2 regions of the Paenibacillus sp. JSM ZJ436 genome follow, and region 2 is predicted to be linked to the other one. Evidence: predicted binding sites of a transcription regulator. Region 2 holds the regulator's gene; the other holds the start of a gene.

Region 1 (7,668 bases), on a different contig from region 2:
CCGGCTCTTCTTGCCGGCACAAGCGTCCCCTTGATTGCCGGTCTTATCTTACGCGCTTAAATATACCTACGGCCAGCAGGATGCATGCCACGATAAATACATACGGTCCGCTGCCGGCAGCATTCACACTGCTGCCCAGGAAATCTACAGACTTTGAAGAAATATAAATGATGCTGAAAATAACACCTGCAGCTGCCAGTATATACCCCAGCAGCTTGTTCAGGCGCTGCTCGCGGATCACCACGATCAGCGGATACAAAAACAACAGAAAGAAAAACACGGCGCCCTGCCCGAACCCGTTCTGGGAAGCGAACCCGATATCCACCCAGTCAAAAAATAAAGATACAAATGCTGCACAGGCTGCAATAAAGATCAGTTTACCGCCTATATCCCACTTCTGAAAATTCACTACAATAGCCTCCTATGTACGTTCATGTCGTTTAGCCGGGGACTGGCCTTATTTCGACAAATATAGGTCTATTATACCAAAATTTTCAGCGATTTGGTAGGATTTTAGGCAGGGTTTCGACCGATTAGGACCCGTTAGGAAGGAACGATTAGGACTCCAGACGGCGTGTTGACTGGTCAATAAAGGTCGTCTTGGATGCAGCGCTCTCGCGGCGGCCTTCCTTCGGCGTCATGTCCGGCTCTCCGATGTAAAGGAAGCCGAGCATTTTATCCCGTTCTCCCAAGCCAAAGGCTTCGTTCACCTGTGGCTTGTAGCAGAAATCACCGGTTCTCCATACCGCGCCAAGACCCAGGCCATGGATTTCGAGCAGCATGTTCTGAATCGCAGCGAACGCAGCCCCGTATTCCTCCAGCTCAATCACTTTAGGATCATCGGCTGGCGCGACAGCAACACCAATCACCAGTGGAGCCCGGTAGGCTCGGCCGATCGCTGCTTCGCGGGCTGCAGCCAGCTCCTCTTCACTTTTGTCTTGAGCACTGGCTTCGGAAATATCAGCCATGACATGGCCCAGCAGGTCACGTCCACCGCCGGTCATGACGAAGAACCGCCAAGGCTCTGTATGTCTATGCGTCGGGGCCCAGGTTCCTGCCTCCAGAATCTGCTCGATCTTGTCCTGCGAAATCGGTGTATCCTGCACCTTGCCGATACTGCGGCGAGTTCGGATCGCTTCATGAATATTCATACGTTAGCCTCCTCGAAAATCGTTATACAATTAGCTTCTATTGTATCAAATAAAGGGCGCTCCTCATAGGGGAGCCGGACAAGGACACATACGAACACAAAAGCTTGTCTGATCAAAATGTTGTCGCCAAAATTTGCAGAAAAGCCCTTGCAATTACCCCGGAACCCTTTATAATAAAGATAAACATACCTGATAATGATTATCATTACCGAGTCAGTGAGCATCAAGAGCTTCCACGCTGATCGGTATGAATTCCAAACATAAAGGAGAACCGGATCCCCTATGAGAGAGCACCCTCGGCGTACAAACCTGCAGGTAGACGATTACCTGGATCTGTTGAATCTAGCCATTCAGCTCGGTGATCTGAAGTGGCAGAAGGAAATTACACGCAAGATGGAAATGAACCTGAAGCCTGTAACCCCGGCTTAATTGAAATATAGATGTGGTAGATAAGAACCGGATGCCTCGCGGCTTGAATGCGCGGCATCCGGTTTTTTTTGCAGGACAATTTAAAGACGGCCTGCACCGCAGGCCGATCCCTCGTTAACGCACCTGGTCCTGATTCTGATCCAGATTCGGCTTGTTCACATAGTGGTACATAAAGGCCATAAATACACTGCCGCCAATCAGGTTCCCGAGCGTCACCGGCACCAAATTGTAGACGGCTCCAGAGAGCGAGATGGTGTCCGGATGATCCACGACAAGCGCAATGGCGAAGGTACACATATTTGCGATGCTGTGCTCATAGCCGGAGATGAAGAAGCAGAATACGAACAGCATCATCGCAAACAGCTTGGGCCCGTCAGACTTCATCCCCATCGGGATGAAAAAGGCCAGGCAGACAAGCCAGTTACACAGGATTCCCCGGAAAAAGAGCTCTGTCCACGGCGTATGCATCTTTTTATCGACAACAGACAGCAGAAATCCATTCACCTCAGGAGCATGAAATAATCCTGTGAGATAGATCAGCAGTGCAAATACGGCCGCGCCGACAATATTGCCGAAGTAGCTGGCCACCCACAGCTTGATGGTATCGACCCAGCGGAGCTTTCGCCGCAGCGTACCGTAGGTGTAATAGAATGCATTTCCTGTAAACAGATCCCCGCCCCCGAAGGCGATGAGAATAATAGCGGCCCCAAACGTCAGCGCAGCCATAGGGTACATGGCCGGAGAGTCCACCGCGTAAAAATAACTGCCTGTTCGGAAGGCCACAATGACCCCGAAGCCGATAAACATACTGGCTAACGCCGAGCGCGCCAAATAACGAAGGGGACTTTGCTGAAACAGCCTCATTTTCTTGAGGGCCAGCTTCTCCACTTCATAAAGTGATTGAGTTTCCATGGTGCCACATCCTTTAGCTTCATTCCCATTATCTGATCTTCAACGACCGACTCCTAGTCACAGTATACCTAAATTCTCCCATCTAAACTGTGATATAGTTCACAATTCAGGAAGGATCAGGTTATGCCGCCGATCCAGGATTGCTGCATCAAAAAAAGGCGCGAACCGCAGACCTCCGTCTCCGGCTCACGCCTTTTATATGAAACAGTCATTACGCACCCGAAGCGGGCCCGCTTTAGCCAAGCCTACTTGTCGTTGTTTTCGTTCTCACTGTTTTCCAGCTTATTCTCATGCTCCATCTGATACTTCTCCCGCATCAGCTTCTGCATGATAAACTTCTCCTGCCCATTCAGGCCTTCCTGATTGTCCTGCAGAATCATGTTGTCGATGTTGCGTTTCAGCACCTCATTTTGCGTATTCAAAATACGGTTCCTCCTTTGGAATTTATGCGATTTTCCGCATGTTTTTATACATAACCCCTAAAATAGGGGATCATGTAATAACTAACCGCTGCCGTCTATTTTGTAACGGTCTTGCGTTCGTCAGACGATGCGGGAGTCGTACATTTTCGAAAAGATACCGACCGTATCTGCGCCGCTTTCGTGGCCCTAGCCGCTATTTCCGATCAATCAGAATCCCTTTGCCAAGTGATTTTTGCTTCTTATTCGTATTGACGAGTAAGGGCAGCATCCTGCTTTCCTTCTCCATCGGAGACTGGCAGAGCTGACATACCGGCTCTGTTGCAAAAGCAAAGTCATCCCGGATCCATCCCTTGCAATCATCCTTAGTACAGGACCACACCTCGGTCATTTCCTCCGGCACAGCTTCCATCGCATTCTTGCGCGAATACATGAGTACGCCTCCTTGTCCCGTCTTGCGAATATTGGCTTTCATCCTGGTTATACAGCTCACCAGAACCTGAAAACAAAGCTGCCCTTAATGTCACACATTAAGGGCAGGCGTTGTTACATTATTACAGCTTTACCACGTTTTCAGCTTGTGGTCCGCGGTTTCCTTCAACGATGTTGAATTCTACGCGTTGACCTTCGTCCAACGTTTTGAAGCCGTCGCCTTGAATCGCGCTGAAGTGAACGAATACATCGTTACCGCCTTCAACTTCGATAAAGCCGAAGCCTTTCTCTGCATTAAACCATTTAACAGTTCCTGTTTGCATAGTAGTGTACCTCCTTTAAAGATTTACATGACCTTTTTTACTTCGTTAACGAATAAAAAAATTCACATATTGTACAAGGTTATTCATCATATAACAACCCTCTACAATGTGTGATTTCAGGTCGCTCTAGTGATACCTATATTATCACACCTAACGTGTGTTGGCAAGGTGAAGCGTAATTCCGTGAGCAATTTATAAACTTATCTTATGCAAATATTGCCTGAAATATAACTTGTTCTCCTAAAAAAGGCGGCGTCTGCCGCCCCTTCCCTCATTGCCTTAGCTCCTCCAGCGTTTCTCTCCAGCGGGCCAGCACCTCCTCCGGCTGCTTAAGCCGGTAGGTTACGCCACATACAATATCGGCGTAAGGAGCCTGGTCCTCCCGGATGGCCTCTATCCTGGCCTCGAAGCGCTCTCGCGGATGCCGGGCGGAAGCCAGCGTAGCCAGATGCACAAGGACGAGGCGGATGTAATACATTTTTGCCCCGTGAACCAGTACGATCGTCGCTTTACCCGTCCGTATCACATTCCCGGTCGTCATCGTTCCCGGCCAAAGCGCCAGCCGCAGCACGTCCTCCTGCAGGGCGATTATCTCCCCGGCACCGATCATTGCACAATGCGGCCAGCCGTCCTCACACTGCGTGAGCAGCTGGATGCCTTCGCCCTGTTTCTCCTCCAGGTTCTCTCCATCCAGCAGACGGCACAGCTGCTCTGGAAGCTTGATTGAATGAGACATGACTCTCTCTCCCCGTGGTATTCATATTCGTTGACGTTATTTTACCAATTCAGATATGTCAATTTCAACAGACCCTGTCACGGGGTAATGACTTAGCAAAATCACATCCTGCGGGAGGTAGCTCTTATGAAAGCAATATGGCGCATTCCGGGCATCGTGCTGATCCTTTTGGTTTTGTCCGGTTGTTCTCTTTTGGAAGATGTAGATCAATCTTTGGATTACAGTGATGAGGCGACCCGGTTCGTGAATGAAACGGTGGCGTTTGCCAACCAGGTTCCACAGCTGGCAGAGGAGGCTGCGAACAACAGTGAGATTTTGCAGCAGCTGAAGGAGCGGCTTGGGGACATGAAGCAGAGCATCTCGGAGTTTAACGGACTGGAGGCTCCCTCTTTTGCACAGGATTTTCATGACCAGCTCACAAGCTATAACGACACACTTAGCGGCCAAATTGACGAGTACTCCACTCAGCTCGAGAACGGCGTGACAAATTTTGAGAACACCAAAATGGCCGATACGCTGGGGCAGATCGAAGGCGCCTTAAGTGAGCTGGGCAACTTCGGAGAAGGGGAATAATCTTGGAGTATTAATGGAGCGAAATCAAGAACAAGAGCAGGCTATCGATGCAGATAGCCTACTCTTGTGTTGCGCGCGAAAAGTCATTTGACAAGTAGTCTCAAATGCGTGGCGAAGCCTCTTGAAAAATGAGGAAATTACAGTATTAACCACCACAATTACGCCTCCGGATACATCTCCTGCAAATACGCTACAGAATGCTGGATCATCTTGCGCAGAACAGACTCGTCAATGTCTGCCAGCTTGTTTACATATACACAGGATTTGCCGGTGGTATGCTTGCCCAGCTGCTCCAGCAGCGCCTCTCGTTCCGGCTCACAGGCGGACAGGTACAGACTGATCTTCGCCTTGCGCGGAGAGAAGCCCACCAGGGGCGCATCTCCTTCGTGGCCGGTTGCATACTTGTAATGGTAAGAACCGAAGCCAATGATGCTCGGCCCCCACATGACAGGAGGATACCCGGTTGTCTCCGCAAAAATATCTAACAGCCGGTAGGCATCCTCTTTTTTCTTCGGATGGTCTACAGCCTCTATAAATTCAATAACATTCTCGTCACTGGGGAGGGTCTTTTGCTCGTACATGGGCACGGCTCCTCTCGATTATAATGGTTCCTGCCTCTTATGCCCGCTTCTGGTCAGCCGATGCTCTTCAAGGTCCCTATCAATTGACCCCTGTAGGCGGGATGGATCACGAACTGGGGCTGGGATCGGGATTGATTCTGGAATAGGGCGGGTAGCCGCAGATGAACCGGGATCAAGCCTGTCCGTTAACGCGCGGGACTGCTGCCCCCGCTGCCTGCAGCCGGATGCCGGACTGCTGCAGGGCGCTATGAATCTTCTTCGCAAAAGCGGCGGCATGCTCGCCGTCTCCATGAATACAGACCGTGTCTGCACGGATGGAGACGTCGATGCCCTGCTGTGACAGCACCTTGCCTTCGTCAATCATCCGAATGACCTGAAGCACCGCCTCATCATCGTTAGTAATCAGGGCATCCGGCAGGCGCCGGGACGTAAGCGAGCCGTCTACCTGGTAGGTACGGTCCGAGAATACCTCGCTCGCGGTTCGCAGACCTGCCCGCTCTCCTGCGGCAATCAGCTCACTGCCGGCCAGACCGAACAGCATGAGGCCGGGATCCACCGCATACACGGCTTCCGCTACCGCCTCCGCGAGCTTCGGCTGGTACGCTGCCATATTGTACAATTCGCCATGCGGCTTCACATGCTGCATGGCTCCGCCTTCAGCGCGGATAAAGCCCCACAGCGCGCCGATCTGGTATACGACCAGATCATAAGCCTCCTGCGGCGTAATATCCATTCGCCGGCGGCCAAAGCCGGCCAAGTCCTGCAGGCCGGGATGCGCGCCCAAGGCGGCTCCTTTGTCCAGCGCCATCGTCACCGTCCGGCGCATCGTTGCTGCATCCCCTGCATGAAAGCCGCAGGCGATATTGACCGAGGTTACGTACTCCATCAGCTCCTCATCAGAGCCCAGTGTATACGCACCGAAGCTCTCACCCATGTCACAGTTCAGATCTACTCTCTTCATCATGCCCCTCCTCTACCGCCTGAATTGCAGTACAATGCTCTGTTCTAATTGCCTCAGCCTCAGCTCTGCCTGAAGCAGGAGCTCCTGGGCCTCCTGCAGAGTGACCCGCTGAAACCGTACCCGGCAGCCCGGCTTTCCCTGCGCCAGCAGCGGCAGATCGGCAGTAATCACCTGACCGGCTCTGGGGTAGCCCCCGGTCGTCTGCCGATCAGCCATCAGCACGATGGGATGGCCGTCCGGGGGCAGCTGCACGGTGCCAAACGTGACCGGCACTGATGCCAGCTCCCTGGAAATGCCCAGCCGCAGCGGCTTGCCGGCCAGACGGCAGCCCATCCGGTCCGATTGCGGCTGCAGCGTGAACGTTCCAGAGAACAGCTCTCTTTGGCTCTCCTCCTCCAGCCAGTGCAGTTCAGGACCTTCCAGAAGGCGCAGCACGGGATACTCTTCATACTTCGGCAGCAGCGTCTCCGAGATCCGCCAGCTCACCGTCCCAAACTGCGCCTCCCGGTCCATTCCTTTCAGGATTGCGGTCAGCAGAGGCTCTATTGCTTCGTCCCTTGCCCCGACGGGCAAGACATCTCCGGCCCTAAGCGCTCTGCCCTTCAGGCCGCCGAGGCCGGCTCGGAGATAGGTCGAGCGGCTGTTCATGACGAGCGGCACATCCAGTCCGCCGGATATCGCCAGAACCCCCCGGCAGCCCCGCTTCGGGGCATCCACGGTAAGAGTACTGCCCGCCGGCACATATACCGGCCGCCACAGCGGCAGCGGGGAGCCGTTGATGTGCGCGCGGAAATCGCCGCCGCAAATCGCAATCAGCGCGGCATCCTGAAATTCAAGCACCGGGCCCAGCAGCGTCATCTCCAGCGCCGCGTACCCCGGGGGATTTCCTACCAGCAGGTTACCTGCCCGATGGGCAAAGGTGTCCATCGGGCCGCTGACCACGACGCCATACTGCTGAAAGCCATAACGCCCGCTGTCCTGAATCGTCGTCAGGAGTCCGGGCCTGTGTACATGAATGCTCATGGTGACGTTCCTTCCCATGTCTCGTATTCCCGTCGCGTGATAGGGTAGAACCGGAGCATGTCGCCTGCCTTCAGAAGCGCCGGAGGCTGCCGGTCGGGGAGGAACAGCGCTGCCGGCGTCCGGCCAAT
Region 2 (7,668 bases):
TGAGGAGAGTGAGCTCGGCTATACGTTCTATCGTCAGCTTGCCCTGGCTGTAGAGGACTGGACAGATATTCCGCCTGTACGTGATGAAGAGGAGGGTAACCCGCTCAAGAACGTGGGTTTTCCGGAATTTATGGAGCAGGTTCAGCGCAATTTACAGCAAACGCTATCTCATTATGAGAGCCGTGAAGCGCAGGAAATGATGTTCAACAAGGTCATGGAGGCCTTGGATGAACGCAAGCATCTGCTGATTGAGGCAGGAACCGGAACAGGCAAATCGCTCGGCTATTTGCTGCCCTCCATTTATCAGAGCGTCAAGCAGGAAGAGAAGGTCATTGTCAGCACCCATACGATTAATCTGCAGGAGCAGCTGCGGGAGCGGGATGTGCCTCTTCTGAATCAGGTTGTGCCCTTTCCTTTCAAAGCAGCCGTCTTCAAGGGAAGGCAGCATTATTTGTGTTTGCGAAAATTTGAACATAAAATAAACAGAAAAGACTTCGCCTCTCCGAAGGAAGATGTTATCATTGCTGCTCAAATGCTGGTGTGGCTGACTCAGACCCAGACGGGAGATGATGAGGAGCTGAATCTGGGCGGACGAAACGGCGAGTTCTGGGATAGTGTGTCCAGCGACTCCGATTCCTGCCTGGGCAGAGCCTGTCCCTGGTTCAAGAAATGCTACTACCACCGGGCGAGACATGAAGCGGGCTTGGCCGATGTCGTCATTACCAATCATTCCAAGCTATTTACGGATGTGAAGGCCAACCATCAGCTGCTGCCTCCCTACGAGAACCTTGTCATTGATGAGGCGCATCAGCTGGAAGAGGTGGCTGGCAAGCATTTGGGACTGAACGTGAAATATTTCTCGGTCGTGCATACGCTGATGCGTCTGTATAAGGACAGCAAGAACGGCCAGCTTCCGGCGCTTCGGCAGCTGCTCCAGCTCTCCGGCCATGAGAAATCTGGAGATTGGACTGCGGTTGTGGATCGGCTGATCCCCGATCTTATTAGCGTGAAAGAGCATTGGGACCGGCTTAGTGAGCAGCTGTTCCAGCTCATTCCGGAGAGAGGGGATGCTCTTCCCGGCGACGCAGGACAATATACGCTGCGGCTGTCCAAGTCGAAGCTGCCGAAGGCCTGGACCGAGCTGCAGCAGATCGAGCATCAGATCTACTTGACCCTGGGAGAGCTATCCCGGCAGGGAGATGTGCTGATCCAGGAGCTTAGAGAAGATTTGGATGACTACAGCGCTGACAGTCTGGTGACGGATCTGAACGGCTTGTTTAAGGACCTCGCCGCCCATCGGGAGGAGCTGCGCTTTTTTATGAGCCTGACTCACGAGGAAACGGTATACTGGATGGAGGCCAACAGCAGCTATCGCAGCAAGTCACTTCAGCTTTATGCTGTCCTGATTGACGTATCGCAGCAGCTGAAGGCATTATTCTTTGATAAGAAGCAAAGTGTGATTCTCACCTCTGCGACCCTGTCTGTCGATAAATCATTTCAATATATGATTGACAACCTGGGGCTGCAGGAGGCCTCGGAACAGAGCCGTCTGGACACCGTGCAGCTGCCTTCTCCGTTTCAGTACCGGGAGCAGGCGCTGCTCATTGTCCCTCGGGACTTCCCGAGCGTGAAGGGAACGGTGGGAGATCCCAAATTCGTCAGCAGCCTGGTGCAGTCGCTGGCTGACGCGGCCGTGGCGACCCAGGGCCGAATGATGGTGCTGTTCACTTCCTACAAAATGCTGAGACAAGTCTATGAACCGTTAAAGGAGCTGCTGCAGTCCCGTGATATTCACGTGCTGGGACAGGGGATGGACGGCGTGAGTCGAAGCAAGCTGATCCGGCGGTTTCAAGATAGCGGGCCCTCGGTTCTTCTGGGCACGAGCTCCTTCTGGGAAGGTGTTGATATTCCAGGGGAGGCCCTCACCTGCCTGGCCATTGTCCGGCTTCCCTTTCAGCCGCCAAGCCACCCGCTGGTTGAAGCGAAGAGTGAGCTGCTGCAGCAGCAGAAGAAGAATCCGTTTATGAAGCTGTCTGTCCCGCAAGCAGTCATCCGCTTCAAGCAAGGGTTCGGCCGCCTCGTCCGAACTGCAAATGACCGCGGCATCGTCATTGTTTATGATACAAGAATTATTGAATCCTATTACGGCAAGTATTTTCTGTACTCTTTACCCGGACCGAAAATGGAGCATATGCGATCTGACCAGATGGTATCTCGGATTGAGGAATGGCTTCAGCCTGATTCATGAATAAGGTGTGTTAGTGTTCCAGTGTTAGAGACTTAAAGTGTTCGGCCTTGAGTTTAATCTATAGGGGGAGCAAGCATGAAATCGGATAAAATTTCGGAAGCTGTGGTTCGCAGACTGCCTGTCTATCTGCGTTATTTGAATGAGCTGCATAAGAGAGAGGTTGCCACCGTCTCCTCGCAGGAGCTGGGACAGAGGCTGGATCTAAATCCTGCCCAGATTCGAAAGGACCTTGCTTACTTCGGGGATTTTGGGAGAAAGGGCATTGGGTATGATGTCATCTATCTGATCGAGAAGATTCGTCAGATTCTGAAGCTGGATCAGCATATTAACGTTGTGCTTGTCGGTGCAGGGAACCTGGGACATGCATTATCCAACTATAATGCCTTTTTGAAGGACAATATGAAAATCGTAGCGGTCTTTGACGCTCAAACCTCCAAAGTGGGGACACGCATCAATAATTTAACTGTACAGCCGATGGAGGAACTGAGTGAGACGATTCAGAAGCTAAGCATCCGGATCGGTATCATCACAGTACCGGATGTTGAGGCGCAAAATGTGGCGGACGTGCTGGTTGCCTCCGGGATTGAGGCTATATTAAATTTTGCACCGGTGATTCTAAAGGCTCCGCCTCACATCCGTATTCATACGGCTGATTTTACGACAGATTTGCAAAGCCTGGCTTACTATTTGGATAATGGGAAGGAGGAGATGAACAATGACACCGCGGAAGCAGGTCATTAAGAACGGCACCTTTGCCGTGCTGGAGGAAGGAAAGACTGTCATTTCGGGATACATGCTCATCGAGGACGATATCATTACGTATATCGGGGAAGAGGAGCCGCAAATCGATGAGGGAACCGAGGTCATGGACGGCAGCCATTTGCTGTTTTTACCGGGATTGATTAATACTCATGGACATACAGCGATGTCGTTGCTGCGAGGTTATGGTGATGATCTGGCGCTCCAGGTATGGCTGCAGGAGAAAATGTGGCCAATGGAAGGGAAGTTTACGGCCCAAGACGTCTATTGGGGTACTTCTCTTTCGGTTCTTGAGATGCTGAAGGGCGGCACGACGACCTTCCTGGATATGTATGATCATATGGATCAAGTGGCGGCTGTGACGAAGCAATCCGGAATGCGGGCGGTGTTAACACGCGGGGTGATCGGCCTGTGCTCACCGGAAGAACAACAGAGAAAGCTGAACGAGGCGGTTGACTTCGCCAAATCCTGGCATGGAAAAGCGGATGGACGAATTACAACGATGATTTCTCCACACGCCCCGTATACCTGCCCGCCGGACTATATTGAGAAATTTGTACAGGCTTCGATCGATCTGGACCTGCCGATGCATACCCATATGAGTGAGACCCGCAATGAAGTAGAGCAAAATGTGAAGGATTACGGTGTCCGGCCGGTGGAGCATCTCCTGAAGCTGGGCATGTTCTCCCGGCCTAGCCTGATTGCCCACGGCGTACATCTTACCGATGAGGAGATCAGCATTCTAGCCGCGCATCAGGTCGGCGTCTCTCATAATCCCGGTAGTAATCTGAAGCTGGCGAGCGGCATTGCCCGTGTACCGGAGCTCCTGAAAGCGGGAGTGAAGGTATCTCTCGGTACAGACGGTCCGGCGAGCAACAACAACCTGGATATGTTTGAAGAAATTCGACTCGCTGCTCTGATTCACAAGGGAGTCAGTGGAGATCCTACTGCTGTTCCTGCTGCAGAGGCGCTGCGAATGGGCACCGAATATGGAGCAGATTCCTTGTTCCTGAACCAGGTGGGACGTCTGAAGGCAGGCATGAAAGCAGATTTCATTGCACTGGACACGGATCAGCCGCATTTTCTGCCATACAGTGACTTTATCTCTCATGCCGTTTATTCTGCCTCGGCGAAGGATGTAAAGCATGTATGGGTGGATGGCAGACAGCTCGTGAAGAATGGAGCTTGCCTGACCCTGGATGAAGAGAAAATCCGCAGGGAAGCACAGCTAGCCTTCGAGGCTCTCTTGACCCAATAATGGCGGGAGCGAGGGGACTGAATTGAAAACCAAAACGAAGCGTATCTTATTCAGCTTATCTGCCATATTGCTTGTTCTGCTGTTTGTTCAAATCTACTACAATGATGTCATGTCCGGCTCCTGGGAGAAAGAGCGGGCAGCCGTTCAGACTGCAAGGCAATATGGTGGACTTGGCAAGGTCGAGAAAACCTACCGCTCCGTGTGGGATGAGAACAGTAATTACTGGGTTGCTTCCGGGCTAAACACCAAGGGTGAGAACATTATGGTATGGGTGAAATTCACGAAGGACGGGGTGCCTGCAGGAGGGGACTTTGTGCATACAGAGTCTTTGAAGGATGGCATGAGTGAGAAGCAGATGTCCTCCCTGATTTCCAGCCAGTTTCCGGAAGTCTCAGTGCTGCGTCTCGTTCCCGGAATGTACGAGAATGAATATGTCTGGCAGCTTCATTTCCGGCATGAAGGCAAGACAGGCTACCGTTTCTATCGATTCGCCGATGGTGAACCGATCGGAGAAGATATTATATTACCGAATCCATAAGCACAAATAAACACGCGCCTTTCATGCAGAGGCAGCGTGTTTATTTGTGCGCTATATATTGAATACGCTTACAAAAAATTGTTTTCAATATTTTCACAGTTGTAAATGAAATCGTATATATAATGTGATATACTTTTATTTGTATTCAAAACTGTTATGTCGTAAATGCTATAATGATATACTTTCCTATGTACACTTTATGTAGAGAGGATGAACTGACCTTGAAGCTCCGCATACTTCCCATCTTGCTGTCAGTTGTCGTTTCGGCTTCCGTGCTTTTTGGAGGCTGGTTTCTGTACCGTCACTATGCTCTTCAGAATCCTATTGCCCAAGTCCTGTCACAATATGAGGGAGTCATTGACTCTCAGATAGATATTAAACGCAATACGGTCACTTTGAAACTCGATTTACAGCCAGAAACCGATCTTCGGGATTTGGTGTCCCAGATCCAGAAGGAAGGTAAAAGCGTCATTGACCAGCGGGAGCTGATGATCGAGGTGGCTGATCATTCCTCGGACGTGCTGAATGAGTGGTGGGACAGCGCCATGCTCTCCGTCGCCCAGGCTATGGATAACCGGCAGTATACCGAAATTCAAACTGCATTGAACCAGCTGGCTGATCAAAGGCCGAACCTGAAAGCGGTCGCGCAAATTGATGATCAGAACGTGTATGTCAGCCTGTCCGATGGAACCTCGGGCAAATTTATAATCCTGCCGCGTCACCCCGGCACAATGGAGGTATGGAATCATGCCTAAATGGAGTAAAGAAGCGTTGATTGGCTTTGTTCCTGTATTGTTTATATTTATGGCATTTATCGGCTTGAACGTGGTGCCGATTCTGATCGCGGCTGCTTTGGTCGGAACCCTGTTTATGGTACTGAAGATGAGAGGCGGAATCGCAGTAGGGGCCGGAAACGATCGGAAACGGAAGAAAGCGGCGCCTGCGAAGCTGACCTTTGAAGAGATCGGCGGTCAGGACAATGCCAAGCAGGAACTCCGGGAAGCACTGGATTTTCTGAACCGGCATGAAGAGATCAAGAAGTTCGGCATTCGGCCGCTGAAGGGGATTTTGCTGACAGGCCCTCCGGGAACCGGGAAGACCTTGATGGCGAAGGCGGCGGCGCATTACACGAACTCGGTCTTCGTCGCTGCCTCAGGCAGTGAGTTTGTCGAAATGTATGTCGGTGTCGGTGCGGGACGGATTCGTGACTTATTTAAGGATGCACGGACACGGGCAGCCAAAGAGAATAAGCAAAGCGCCATTATTTTTATAGATGAGATCGATGTCATTGGGGGAAAGCGTGAAGGCGGACAGCAGCGGGAGTATGACCAGACCTTGAACCAGCTGCTCACAGAAATGGACGGAATTTATTCCTCGGAGTCGCCGAAGATTCTCGTCATTGCAGCTACTAACCGCAAGGAAATGCTGGACAGCGCCTTGCTTCGCCCGGGACGCTTTGACCGTCATATTCAGGTAGACCTGCCTGACAAGAAGGGGCGTTCTCATATTCTGAATCTGCATGCCGGCAACAAGCCGCTGCACCCGAATGTGGATCTGGACAAAATTGCGGAAGAGGCCTATGGCTTCTCTGGTGCGCAGCTCGAAAGCGTCATGAACGAAGCCGCAATCTACACGATGCGTGAAAATAGTGAAATGATTCATCACCGCCATCTATCCATGGCGATTGACAAGGTAATGATGGGGGAACGCTCCGATCGGGAATCGAATCTCGAAGAGAAAAAGAGAGTAGCTATTCACGAGCTGGGTCATGCCATTATGGCAGAGCTCGTTCGTCCAGGCAGCGTAAAGCAGGTTGCTTTAAGCCCGCGGGGTAAGGCACTGGGCTATGTCCGCCATAACCCGCAGCAGGAGCAGTACTTGTACACGAAGTCTTTTTTGGAGGAACAGATTATGATTGCGCTCGCGGGAGCCGCCTCGGAAGAAATTTATTATGGGGGACGCAGCACAGGCTCTAGCAACGACTTCGAGCAATCCATCTCGATCGTAGAGACGATGATGAAGTCCGGCCTGACTTCGCTTGGCATCGTCAATATGAATATGGTTACGACCGAAGAGCTGATGAAAGAGAATAATACGATCCTGGAGGAGCTCATGGGCCGCACGAAGCAGCTGCTGCTTCAGCATCATCAGATCTTTGATCACTCTCTGGACATTCTGATGAGAGAAGAGATTTTATCCGGCGAGCAATTCCGTTGTCAATTCCGTGAAAACACGCTTCAGCCAGCATAATTCTTATGCTTGGCTGTTTTTTTTTACTTTTTGAGCGTGCTAAGATATTATTATATTCCGTGCCCGTATAAATGTATGTTTACAGAAAGAAGGGTACAATAAAGTATAGGATGTTAAGGAAGGGTGGAGTAAACCATGTACTTCAAAAAAATCGGCGTAATCGGCGGAGGGACGATGGGCCAGGGCATTGCTGAAATGCTTGCCGCTAAAGGCCTCGATGTCATGCTGGTTGAGAAAACGCCAGAAAAGCTTGAGTACTCTTATCATATGATTGAGACCAGTCTTGATAAGCAGCTGGAGCGCTGGGGAATTACCCAGGCAGAGAAGAAGCTCATTCTGGGCCGCATTCAGAAGGTGACGCATTTTGCGGAGCTGGGGACCTGTGACATGGTTATCGAAACGATTACAGAGGATCTGGATGCTAAGAGAGCCGTGTTTGAGCAGCTGGATCAGGTTTGCCCGGCTCACATTATTCTTGCCAGCAATACCTCCTCGCTCAGCTTAACCGAGCTGGCCAGCTCAACCATGTATCCCGAGCGGGTCATTGGCATGCACTTTATCCATCCGGTATCGAAGGTCGATCTGGTCGAAATTATTCGGGGTCTCAAAACCTCT

The links. Region 2 encodes Rex, which represses fermentation and respiration genes when NADH is low (regulators of the CRP and FNR family bind a similar motif). Its sites were predicted from a motif close to TTGTGAAATATTTCACAA; they were not measured.
Region 1: ACH6EH_RS03150 (formate/nitrite transporter family protein) is a predicted target of Rex. The motif match lies at 2,580-2,597, and genes of this name have one in related genera.

What each region holds. Positions count from the first base shown of each region.
Region 1 is NZ_JBISEO010000002.1:174,224-181,891, forward strand. Features, by position in the region: gene ACH6EH_RS03135 (hypothetical protein) at 44-409, opposite strand; gene ACH6EH_RS03140 (nitroreductase family protein) at 558-1,151, opposite strand; gene ACH6EH_RS03145 (hypothetical protein) at 1,434-1,580, shown strand; gene ACH6EH_RS03150 (formate/nitrite transporter family protein) at 1,695-2,492, opposite strand; gene ACH6EH_RS03155 (hypothetical protein) at 2,738-2,914, opposite strand; gene ACH6EH_RS03160 (cold-shock protein) at 3,108-3,386, opposite strand; gene cspD (cold-shock protein CspD) at 3,466-3,666, opposite strand; gene ACH6EH_RS03170 (pyridoxamine 5'-phosphate oxidase family protein) at 3,938-4,402, opposite strand; gene ACH6EH_RS03175 (DUF6376 family protein) at 4,529-4,975, shown strand; gene ACH6EH_RS03180 (DUF1801 domain-containing protein) at 5,134-5,556, opposite strand; gene ACH6EH_RS03185 (LamB/YcsF family protein) at 5,729-6,517, opposite strand; gene ACH6EH_RS03190 (5-oxoprolinase subunit C family protein) at 6,530-7,540, opposite strand; gene pxpB (5-oxoprolinase subunit PxpB) at 7,537-7,668, opposite strand, start outside.
Region 2 is NZ_JBISEO010000001.1:144,254-151,921, forward strand. Features, by position in the region: gene dinG (ATP-dependent DNA helicase DinG) at 1-2,248, shown strand, start outside; gene ACH6EH_RS00825 (redox-sensing transcriptional repressor Rex) at 2,324-2,989, shown strand; gene ACH6EH_RS00830 (amidohydrolase) at 2,964-4,265, shown strand; gene ACH6EH_RS00835 (cell wall elongation regulator TseB-like domain-containing protein) at 4,288-4,803, shown strand; gene ACH6EH_RS00840 (hypothetical protein) at 5,049-5,558, shown strand; gene ACH6EH_RS00845 (AAA family ATPase) at 5,551-7,053, shown strand; gene ACH6EH_RS00850 (3-hydroxyacyl-CoA dehydrogenase family protein) at 7,189-7,668, shown strand, end outside.